3 regions of the Streptomyces sp. NPDC007917 genome follow, and region 2 is predicted to be linked to each of the others. Evidence: riboswitches for the same ligand, from Rfam matches in the RefSeq annotation. Region 2 holds a riboswitch; each other region holds the start of a gene.

Region 1 (3,265 bases), on a different contig from region 2:
GTGATCGTCGTGGACGACGGGATCGCCACCGGCGCCACGGCCCGGGCCGCCTGCCGGGTCGCGCGGGCCCAGGGCGCGGCCCGGGTGGTGCTGGCGGTCCCGGTCGCACCGCCGGACGCGGCCGAGGCGCTGCGCCAGGACGCGGACGACGTGGTGTGTCTGTCCACCCCCGCGGAGTTCTCGGCGGTGGGCGAGTGGTACGAGGACTTCTCCCAGACCAGCGACGCCGAGGTGGTCGAACTGCTCTCCCGGTCGACCGGGATGCCGGGTCGGGCGCATCCTGGTAGATGAAGCAGGAGGTGATGACCGCGATGGAGACGATCGTGGGATGCGACATCGAAATGGAGTTCCGTGAGCTCGGACCCCTGACCGAGGCGGTCGTCCGGCTGAGGATGCACGACGGGACCGAGATGCTGGCTCAGGGCCGGGCGAACCGGAACCCGGACGACCCGTCTCAGCCGCGGGTCGGCGAGGAGATCGCGGCGGCGCGTGCGCTGAACAACCTCGCTCACCGGCTGATCTCGAAGGCCGGCGGTGACATCGAGGAGGTCACGCACGCGAAGGCACATCTGGTGATGTAGGGCGGATCTGCCGCGGCACCGGGCCGCGGCAGAGCACCCTTCACTCACCCGCCTCTCAGATCTGGACGCCCTTGGAGCGGAGATAGGCGAGCGGGTTGACGTCCGAGCCGTAGTCGGGGCCGGTGCGTATCTCGAAGTGCACATGCGGCCCGGTCACATTGCCGGTCGCCCCTGAGCGGCCGATCTGCTGGCCGCCGGACACCGTCTGGCCGACGTGGACGGACAGCGCCGACATGTGCGCGTACTGGCTGTACATGCCGTCGGGGTGGCGGAGCACGACCTGGTAGCCGTACGCACCGCCCCAGCCCGCGGCGACCACCTCGGCCGAGCCCACCGCGCGCACCTGGGTGCCGGTGGCGACGGGGAAGTCGACGCCGGTGTGGTGGCCGCTGGACCAGTTGCTGCCGGAGACGCCGTAGGCGGTGCCGATGGCGTGGCTGGCGACCGGCGTGGTGAAGGATGCCGACGAGGAGGACGAGTGCGCCGCCGAGCCGGACTGCTTCTTGGCGCGCTCACGGGCCTTGTTGGCCTGCTCGACCCGCTGCTTGGCCGCTTGCTCGGCGCGCTGCTTGGCCCGGTCGGCCGCTTCCGCGCGCTGCTTGGTCTGGTCCGTCCGCCGCTCGGCCTGGGGCCGGCTCTCGCGCGCCTGTCCGGCGGGGGAGCGGCTTGTGTCGAGGGTGAGCCGCTGACCGGGGTAGATCAGGTCCGGGTCGCCGCCGATGACCCGGCGATTGGCCTCGTAGAGCCGCTGCCAGCCGCCGACGCGGTCCATGTCCTGCGCGTCGGCTATCCGGGACAGCGTGTCGCCGCTGACCACGGTGTACGAGGAGCCGGAGCGCCCGGTGGTGGCCGCGCTCCGGTCGACGGCCTTGGGAGTGGCCCTAGGAGCGGCCTCGGTCTTCGGCGTGGCTTTCGGGGCCGCGTTGGGAGCGGTCTGTCTCGTGCCGGAGTTGCCGGAGCTGCCGGGCGAGACGTCCGCGGGCTGGCCGCCGCGGGTCAGACCCGCCTTGACCGAGCAGACCGGCCAGGCGCCGGGGCCCTGGGCGTCGAGCACCTTCTCGGCGATGGCTATCTGCTGGTCCTTGGACGCCAGATCGGCCCGGGGCGCGAAGGACGTCCCGCCGTACGCCTCCCAGGTGGACTGCGAGAACTGCAGACCGCCGTAGTAGCCGTTCCCGGTGTTGATGCTCCAGTTGTCGGTGGACTCGCACTCCGCCACCTTGTCCCAGGTGTCGACGGAGGCGGCGTTCGCCTGGCCGACGCCTATGAGGGGCAGTGCGACGCCGGCGCCGCCCGCGGTGAACGCGAGCGAGGCGCGGGAGACGCGGCGTGGTCGGGGCCGACGGTGACGTCCGCGTGCAGCCATTGAGCTCATCCTCTCCTGACGCCTGCGAGGTGAGCTGTCGGGTTCGGGCGGGAGCTGCCCGGCCGCGCCCTTCTCGGTGCCCCCGGCACCGTGGCGCGACTTCACCCCTAGCCGTCCCGCCCGCGATCGCGCGGCACGGCGCCTACCTGGTTCCCCCGCTCCTGCCGTGACAGGTCGTCGTGTCACTCCTCCGCCACGGCAGGACTCGGCGCTCCGGCGAGGGAGAGACCCGTGCATGGAATGCGCCGGGTGCGGCACAGTAAACACATCGTTTTGGTCACGACAAGGTCTCGACGGGCCTGTGTCCGGAAATCGATCAGGCCCCCGGTGAACTGTGATTCACGTCACCACATTCCGGATGGGGTGAATGTGGCGCGGAATCCGCAATGCCGAATTGCGCCTGTTATGCGATTAATGCGGTCGCAGACATAAGGGCGCCGAACGGGGGAAGAGGAGCCGAAGGGGAATGGACGGGGAATGTCGGGGCACTCGGCGCGGCGGCTGACGAGCCGCCAGATGCCCGACCCACAGGAGGTTGCCCATGGCTCAGCGGTACGGCGGGACGCCCGCGAGGCGCCGACCGCCGGTCTTATCCGTATCCGCACTGCTCATCGGCGCGCTGGCCGCTGTCACGGCCTGCGGAGCCGAGGAGGACTCGGGGGCGCCGGCGCCGCCCGGCTCCGCCGACGCGCCCCACTCGGCCACCAGCGGTGCCCGGCCCGGCACGGCCGAGCCGGGCACCGCCGGGCGCCGTTCCGCCGAGGCGTCGACCCCCGGGAAGGCGCCGAGCGCGGCCAAGCCGTCCGTCGCCACCGAGGGCGCGTCCGCGGCCCCGCCCACCGTGCGCCGTATCTGCTCCAAGGGCCAGCTGAAACTCTCGACCGGCCGGGCGGATATCGGCGCGGGCAATGTCTATGTTCCCCTGGCCTTCACCAATACCGGTGAGACCAGTTGCACGCTGACCGGCTTTCCCGGGGTTTCCCTGCTGGACGCCCCGGGCTCGGCTATCGGTGACCCCGCCACCCGCCGGGGACCGGCGCGGCCCACGGTCGTCCTGAAACCCGGCGACAGCGCCCACGCGAGTCTGCACACCCTCAACAAAGGCTTGTCCGACAAGCCCTGTTGGCGGACCGCGGCCGAAATTCGCGCCTACCCGCCGGACTCCTACCGCTCCATGAAGACGTCGGCGCGCTCCTTCCAGGTCTGCGGGGGCGTATTCGAAGTCACCGCCCTCGAGCCCGGTTCCCAGCCCTGACCCGGAGCGCCGCGGCCGGGCGCGGAACACCGTCCCCCGCCCCGCGCCCGACCGGACGCGCCG
Region 2 (3,265 bases):
GCTGTCCAACGGGCTGACCGTGCTGCGCTGCCACCGCCCCGGCCAGCAGGTCGTCGCCGTGGAGATCAACCTCGCCGCCCCGCTGGACGCCGAGCCGGCCGGGCTCGACGGCATCGCGACGATCATGGCTCGCGCCCTGTCCGAGGGCACCGACAAGCACACCGCCGAGGAGTTCGCCGCCGAACTGGAGCGCTGCGGCGCCACCCTGGACGCCCACGCCGACCACCCCGGCGTCCGGGTGTCCCTGGAGGTCCCCGTCTCCCGGCTGCCCAAGGCGCTCGGCCTGCTGGCCGACGCGCTGCGCGCCCCCGCCTTCCCCGAGGGCGAGGTCGAGCGGCTGGTGCGCAACCGCCTGGACGAGATCCCGCACGAGCTGGCCAACCCGGCCCGGCGCGCCTCGATGGCGCTGTCCAAGGAGCTGTTCCCGGCCGAGGCCCGGATGTCCCGGCCGCGTCAGGGCACCCAGGAGACCGTCGAGGGCATCGACGCCGCGGCCGTGCGGGCCTTCTACGAGGCGCATGTCCGCCCGTCCTCCTCGACCGTCGTGGTCGTCGGCGACCTGGCCGGCGTCGACCTCGACAAGGCGCTGGCCGAATCCCTCGGCGCCTGGACGGGCGGGGCCGCCGAGCCCCGCCCCATGCCGCCGATCACCGCCGACGACACCGGCCGCGTGATCATCGTCGACCGGCCGGGCGCGGTGCAGACCCAGCTGCTCATCGGGCGGATCGGCGCCGACCGCCATGACCGGGTCTGGCCCGCCCAGGTGCTGGGCACCTACTGCCTGGGCGGCACCCTGACCTCCCGGCTCGACCGCGTGCTGCGTGAGGAGAAGGGCTACACGTACGGCGTGCGCGCCTTCGGCCAGGTGCTCCGCTCCGCGGCCCCGGACGCCTCCGGAGGGGCCACGGGCGCCGCGATGCTGGCCATCAGCGGCTCGGTGGCCACCGAGGTCACCGGCCCCGCCCTGGAGGACCTGTGGAAGGTGCTGGGCACGCTGAAGGAAGAGGGCCTGACGGACGCCGAGCGCGACGTCGCCGTGCAGAACCTGGTCGGGGTGGCCCCCCTGAAGTACGAGACGGCGGCGGCCGTCGCGGGCACGCTCGCCGACCAGGTCGAGCAGCACCTGCCGGACGACTTCCAGGCGCAGTTGTACGCGCGCCTCGCGGAGACCGGCACGGTGGAGGCGACCGCCGCGGTGGTGAGCGCCTTCCCGTCCGACCGGCTGGTCACGGTGCTCGTCGGTGACGCCTCGCAGATCGAGGAGCCGGTCAAGGCGCTCGGCATCGGCGAGGTGCGCGTCATCCAGGGCTGACGGCCTGACGGCCCGACAAAACAGGACCCCTGACGCCGTTTCAGGCGCCAGGGGTCCTGTTTTTCGAATCGTCTCACCGGTCGATTCGCCCGCTTTATAGCAGAGGTCGCCCGTCTGGGTGTTCGTGTCTGTGGGGAAACCAACAAAAACGCGGAACCGTTTGGTGAACGAAAGCGATCACGCTTAGCGTCAGTCCGGTTGTCCGACCGAGACACGCCGCACCCGCGGCACGGACAACCATCGCCGAGTCCCCGTACGGCGCGAGCCAGGGGAGCCGGGGACCCAGCCTCGTCCGCCGCCCACGGCGCCGGACGGGTGATCCCCAGGGGTGAATCGGACGCCTTCCCCACGCGGGGGAGGGGCCCGTAGGAGACCTTCCTGCTCCGAACCCGTCAGCTAACCCGGTAGGCGAGAGGGAAGGAAAGGAGTGCGCCGGACCATGGCGTTCACCCGTACCACCGGGAAGCACCGCCGCCCCACCAGGGCCCCCCGCACCGCCCGTTCCGGCGCCAACCTCGCGGGCATAGCCACGCTGGCCGCCTCCGGTGTGGTCGCCGGCTTCGCCGCCCCGGCCCTGGCCGCGACGGACGACCCGCGCGGCTTCGAGGACACCGGGCTGCGCCAGGCGGTCGCCATGGACGACGGGCTCGCCGACCAGGTCGAGGCCCAGGCGCAGAGCCAGCAGAGCGCCGCCGAGGAGGCCGCCGCCAAGGCGCAGGCCGAGGCCGCGGCCCGCAAGGAGGCCGCGCGGCAGGCGGCCGAGGCGAAGCGAAAGGCCGAGGCGGCCGCGAAGAAGGCCAAGCAGGAGCGCGAGGCCAAGGAGCGCGCGGCGCGCGAGGCCGAGCGGAAGCGGCTGAACATGTTCGTGCTGCCGGTCACCGGCTCGTACGTCTCCACCAGCTACCAGGCGTCCAGCGGCCTGTGGTCCTCCGGCAGCCACACCGGTGTGGACTTCCACGCCGCGTCCGGTACCCCGGTGCACTCCGTCGGCTCCGGCACCGTGGTCGAGGCCGGCTGGGGCGGCGCGTACGGCAACAACATCGTGATCAAGATGAACGACGGCACCTACACCCAGTACGGCCATCTGTCGTCCCTCGGGGTCTCCGTCGGCCAGACGGTCACCCCGGGCCAGCAGATCGGCCTGTCCGGCGCCACGGGCAATGTCACCGGCCCGCATCTGCACTTCGAGGCCCGCACCAGCGCCGACTACGGCTCGGACATCGACCCCGTCGCCTACCTGCGCTCGCACGGTGTGAACATCTGAGCATCCCCGCTCGCTTCCCGAAGGCCCTCGGTCCCACGGACCCGGGGGCCTTCGGCGTACCCGGTCGGCCGCCCGGCCGCCGGCCGCCTGGCCACCCGGCCATCCGACCGCCTGGCCACCCGCCCTCCTGGCCAAAAATATCCATGAAATCTCCGTGCCTATCGGAAATTCAAGCTGTTTAGAATAGAGTCGCTGAACACGCGTCAATCGGCTGCGTTTCGCGGAGATTAAGGCGGAGGTTCGACAATGCGGGACCGGAAGTGAGCGGCGATACGACCGCGATGCAGGGCGGTCACCGGATTTCGGCGCACGCGGTGTGCACGGCGATCCGCGACGACATCGTCTCCGGCACCTTCGCGCCCGGCAGCCGGTTGATCGAGGAACTTCTCGCCCGGCGGTACGGCGTCTCGCGCGTGCCCGTGCGCGAGGCGCTGCGCACCCTGGAGTCGGAAGGCTTTGTGACCACCCGCAGACACGCGGGCGCCTGCGTCGCGCAGCCGTCCGACCGGGAGGCCGCCGACCTGTTGGACATCCGCGCGCTGCTGGAGCCGCTGGGGGCCGCCCGGGCCGCCCAGCGGCGCACCGAGGCGCATCTGAAGGTGTTGCGCGGCCTGGTCCGGCTCGGCCAGGAGCGGGCCCGGCGCGGGCAGTTGGGCGAGCTGCGGCCGCTCGGTGACTGGTTCCACGAG
Region 3 (3,265 bases), on a different contig from region 2:
CTGCGGCTGACCGCCCTCGCCGCGGTCCTCGCCGTCGGCGCCGCATGCCTGTTGGCCGAGTTCCACGGCGTCCAGGACTGGGCCCAGTCGGCCACCGAGATCGCCACCGTCGTGACGGTCGCCCTGCTGGCCCTCCTCATCAACCGTGTCGTCCTCCGTGGCTTCCGGAAGCTGGCGTCGGCGCGCGGTATCGCCGAGGCGGCCCAGCGCGCCGTACTGCCCGTGCCGCCGGCCCGCCTCGCCGGCCTGGACGTCGCGGCCCGCTATGTCGCGGCCGAGCAGGACGCCGCGATCGGCGGCGACCTGTACGCGGTGCAGGACACCCCGCACGGCGTGCGCATGGTCATCGGCGACGTACGGGGCAAGGGGCTGGGGTCGGTCGAGGTGGTCGCGGTCGTCATCGGCGCCTTCCGGGAGGCGGCCGAGCAGGAGGCCACGCTGGAAGGGCTCACCCTGCGGCTGGAGCGGGCGCTGCAGCGCGAACGGGCCCGGCGGGCCGACATCGAGCGCACCGAGGGTTTCATCACGGCGGTGCTGGCCGAGATCCCCCGCGGCGACTCCCTGCTCCGCCTGATCAACCGCGGCCACCCGGCGCCGCTGCTGCTGGACGGGGAGGGCTCGGTGCACCAGGCCGACCCCGAGATGCCGGCGCTGCCGCTGGGGATGGGCGACCTGGGGGCGTGGCCGGACCGGGTGGACGAGCTGCCGTTCGCGGAGGGGGTGACGCTGCTGCTGTTCACCGACGGGGTGAGCGAGGCGCGCGATGCGCGGGGCGCGTTCTACGACCCGGCGGCCCGGCTGCGCGGCCGCCGCTTCTCCGGACCGGTGGAGCTGCTCGACGCGTTGGTGGCGGATGTGGAGCGGCATACGGGCGGCGGGACCGCGGACGACATGGCGCTGCTGGCGCTGCGCCGGGCCTCGGCGACGCCGGGCGCGGATCATGGAGACGCTGACACGCTCCGTAGTGGAGCATGATCCCTCCGGATAACAATTGACGCACGATCAGTTCGAGGGTGTTTCCGTGTGTGCTCGGACGGCCGTCGACTCGCCCTCATGTGTCCCGAGTCGGGCGTTAAGTTCACCTCAAAGGTTGCTCTGATTCCGGGGAACGGCTTGGAATCGGGTCACGCTCTCTATTAACGTTCGATAACGCAGCGCGGTCGTCACAACCGCCGCAAGAGGCGGCACCGTGCGCCGTCGCCGAATCCCGCACGCACAGCAGCACCAGCAGCAGAGCGACAACAGCAACACCAAGGGAACCGGGGAACCACCAACCTTGGGGTGAATCGGGTCGAACCTGGCCCGTAGGAGACCTTCCTGCTCCGAACCCGTCAGCTAACCCGGTAGGCGAGAGGGAAGGAAAGGAGTGCGCCCGCGTGGCGTCCAACAGGTCTGCCCTTGAAGAAGCTCCGTCCCGCACATCCGGCGCCGGAGCGGGGACAGCCACCCGCTACGGCTCCTGGTTCGAACCGGCCGCCGAGGCGAGGGCCGGCCAGGACACCGAGACGTGGGACGAGTGGAATCCCACTGAGGAATCCATAGCCCCGGTGCGCGGCCGGCACCGCGTCGCCAAGCAGCGCGGCGGCACGATGGCGCGCGGCGGCGCCGTCCTCGGCGTCGGCGTGATCGCGGCGGTCGGCGCGGGCGGGATGGCGAGCGCCAAGGACCGCCCCAAGGCCCCCATATCCATGCCGGACCTCGCACACGTCGCCGACAAGGTGGCGGATGCCCTCCCCGACGTGGGGAACCTGCCCGGCATCGGCTCGCTGCTCTCGGACTCCTCGGGCTCCGACTCCGGCTCCGGCACCTCGGCCGCCCCCCTCTCCCAGGCGGGCCTGACCTCCGAGGACGAGGCGAACGGCGCCACCGACGCGGGCGAGGCACTGCGCGCCCGCATCCTGCAGCAGGCCGAGAACCAGCAGAACTCCGCCGACGAGTCGCAGCGCGTTGCCGCGGCCGACGCCGCCGCCGAGAAGGCCGCCGCCGCTGCCAAGAAGGCCGCAGACGCGGAGGCGAAGCGCAAGGCCGAGGCCGAGGCGAAGAAGAAGGCCGCCGAAGCCGAGGCCAAGCGGAAGGCCGAGGAGGCGGCCAGGAAGAAGGCCGAGGCCGAGCGCCTGGCCAAGCTCGCCGCCCAGTACACCCTCCCCGTCGTCTCGTACACCCTGACCGCGTCCTTCGGCCAGGCCGGCGACATGTGGTCGGCCGATCACACGGGCCAGGACTTCGCCGCCCCGACCGGCACCCCGGTCAAGGCGGTGCACGGCGGCACCATCACCTCGGCCGGGTGGGCCGGTTCGTACGGCTACCGCATCGTGCTCAAGCTGAACGACGGCACCGAGATCTGGTACTGCCACCTGTCGTCGATGGTCCGCACGTCGGGCTCGGTGACGACGGGCGAGGTCATCGGCCGCGTCGGCGCCACCGGCAATGTGACCGGCCCGCACCTCCACCTGGAGGTCCGGCCGGGCGGCGGCAGCCCGATCGACCCCATGCCCTGGCTCCGCGACCACGGCCTGAACCCGTGACCGCGCGACCCCGCCCCCCGGCGGCATCGGCCCGATGATCCGCTGACCGGGTCCCCATACCCCGGCGGCCTTGGCGCTCTCTCCCCCCTTGACGCCAGGGCCGCCGGTTTTTTGCCGCCCACTGGCGCGTACGGCGGAATACCCCTCTCTGCCTCAGCGCTGAAACAACGCATGGCTGACACCAAGGACACCAAGCAGAGCCGGCAGACCGACAACCACAGGCAGATCGGTGATCTGTCCGTGTTCCCGCTCTCCCTCGGCGGGAACGTCTTCGGCTGGACGGCGGACGAAGCCCAGTCCTTCGCCGTGCTCGACGCCTACGTGGCGGCGGGCGGCAACTTCATCGACACCGCGGACGTGTACTCCGCATGGGTGCCGGGCAATTCGGGCGGGGAGTCCGAGACCATCCTCGGCAACTGGTTCGCCTCGCGCGGCAACCGCGCCGACATCGTCCTCGCGACCAAGGTGGGCGCCGGCGTCCCGACCCCCCGCGGCCTGTCCGCGGCGGCGATCAAGGCGGGCGTCGACGAGTCGCTGAAGCGTCTGCGCACCGACTACATCGACCTTTACTACACCCACTACGACGACACCTCGGTGCCGGTGGAGGAGATCATCTCCACGCTGGACGGGCTGGTGAAGGCGGGCAAGGTCCGCCAGATCGCGGCCTCCAACATCTCCGCCGAGCGCCTTGAGGCGTCCCTGGACTTCTCGGAGAAGGAGGGCCTGGCCCGCTACGTGGC

What was found. Region 2 has a riboswitch for cyclic di-AMP ahead of ACFZDL_RS02800 (M23 family metallopeptidase). Riboswitches for the same ligand answer to the same signal wherever they lie in the genome.
Positions count from the first base shown of each region.
Region 1: linked by a shared signal. The riboswitch ahead of ACFZDL_RS28500 (transglycosylase family protein) and the one ahead of ACFZDL_RS02800 (M23 family metallopeptidase) in region 2 are both predicted to bind cyclic di-AMP.
Region 3: linked by a shared signal. The riboswitch ahead of ACFZDL_RS31670 (M23 family metallopeptidase) and the one ahead of ACFZDL_RS02800 (M23 family metallopeptidase) in region 2 are both predicted to bind cyclic di-AMP.

Region 1 is NZ_JBIBKK010000015.1:158,680-161,944, forward strand. Features, by position in the region: partial or broken gene ACFZDL_RS28490 (phosphoribosyltransferase) at 1-267, shown strand, start outside; gene ACFZDL_RS28495 (dsRBD fold-containing protein) at 288-581, shown strand; gene ACFZDL_RS28500 (transglycosylase family protein) at 637-1,947, opposite strand; cyclic di-AMP (ydaO/yuaA leader) riboswitch at 1,953-2,134, opposite strand; gene ACFZDL_RS28505 (DUF4232 domain-containing protein) at 2,489-3,202, shown strand.
Region 2 is NZ_JBIBKK010000001.1:656,954-660,218, reverse strand. Features, by position in the region: gene ACFZDL_RS02805 (pitrilysin family protein) at 1-1,312, shown strand, start outside; cyclic di-AMP (ydaO/yuaA leader) riboswitch at 1,544-1,738, shown strand; gene ACFZDL_RS02800 (M23 family metallopeptidase) at 1,752-2,576, shown strand; gene ACFZDL_RS02795 (GntR family transcriptional regulator) at 2,858-3,265, shown strand, end outside.
Region 3 is NZ_JBIBKK010000019.1:141,538-144,802, forward strand. Features, by position in the region: gene ACFZDL_RS31665 (PP2C family protein-serine/threonine phosphatase) at 1-975, shown strand, start outside; cyclic di-AMP (ydaO/yuaA leader) riboswitch at 1,189-1,365, shown strand; gene ACFZDL_RS31670 (M23 family metallopeptidase) at 1,377-2,525, shown strand; gene ACFZDL_RS31675 (aldo/keto reductase) at 2,697-3,265, shown strand, end outside.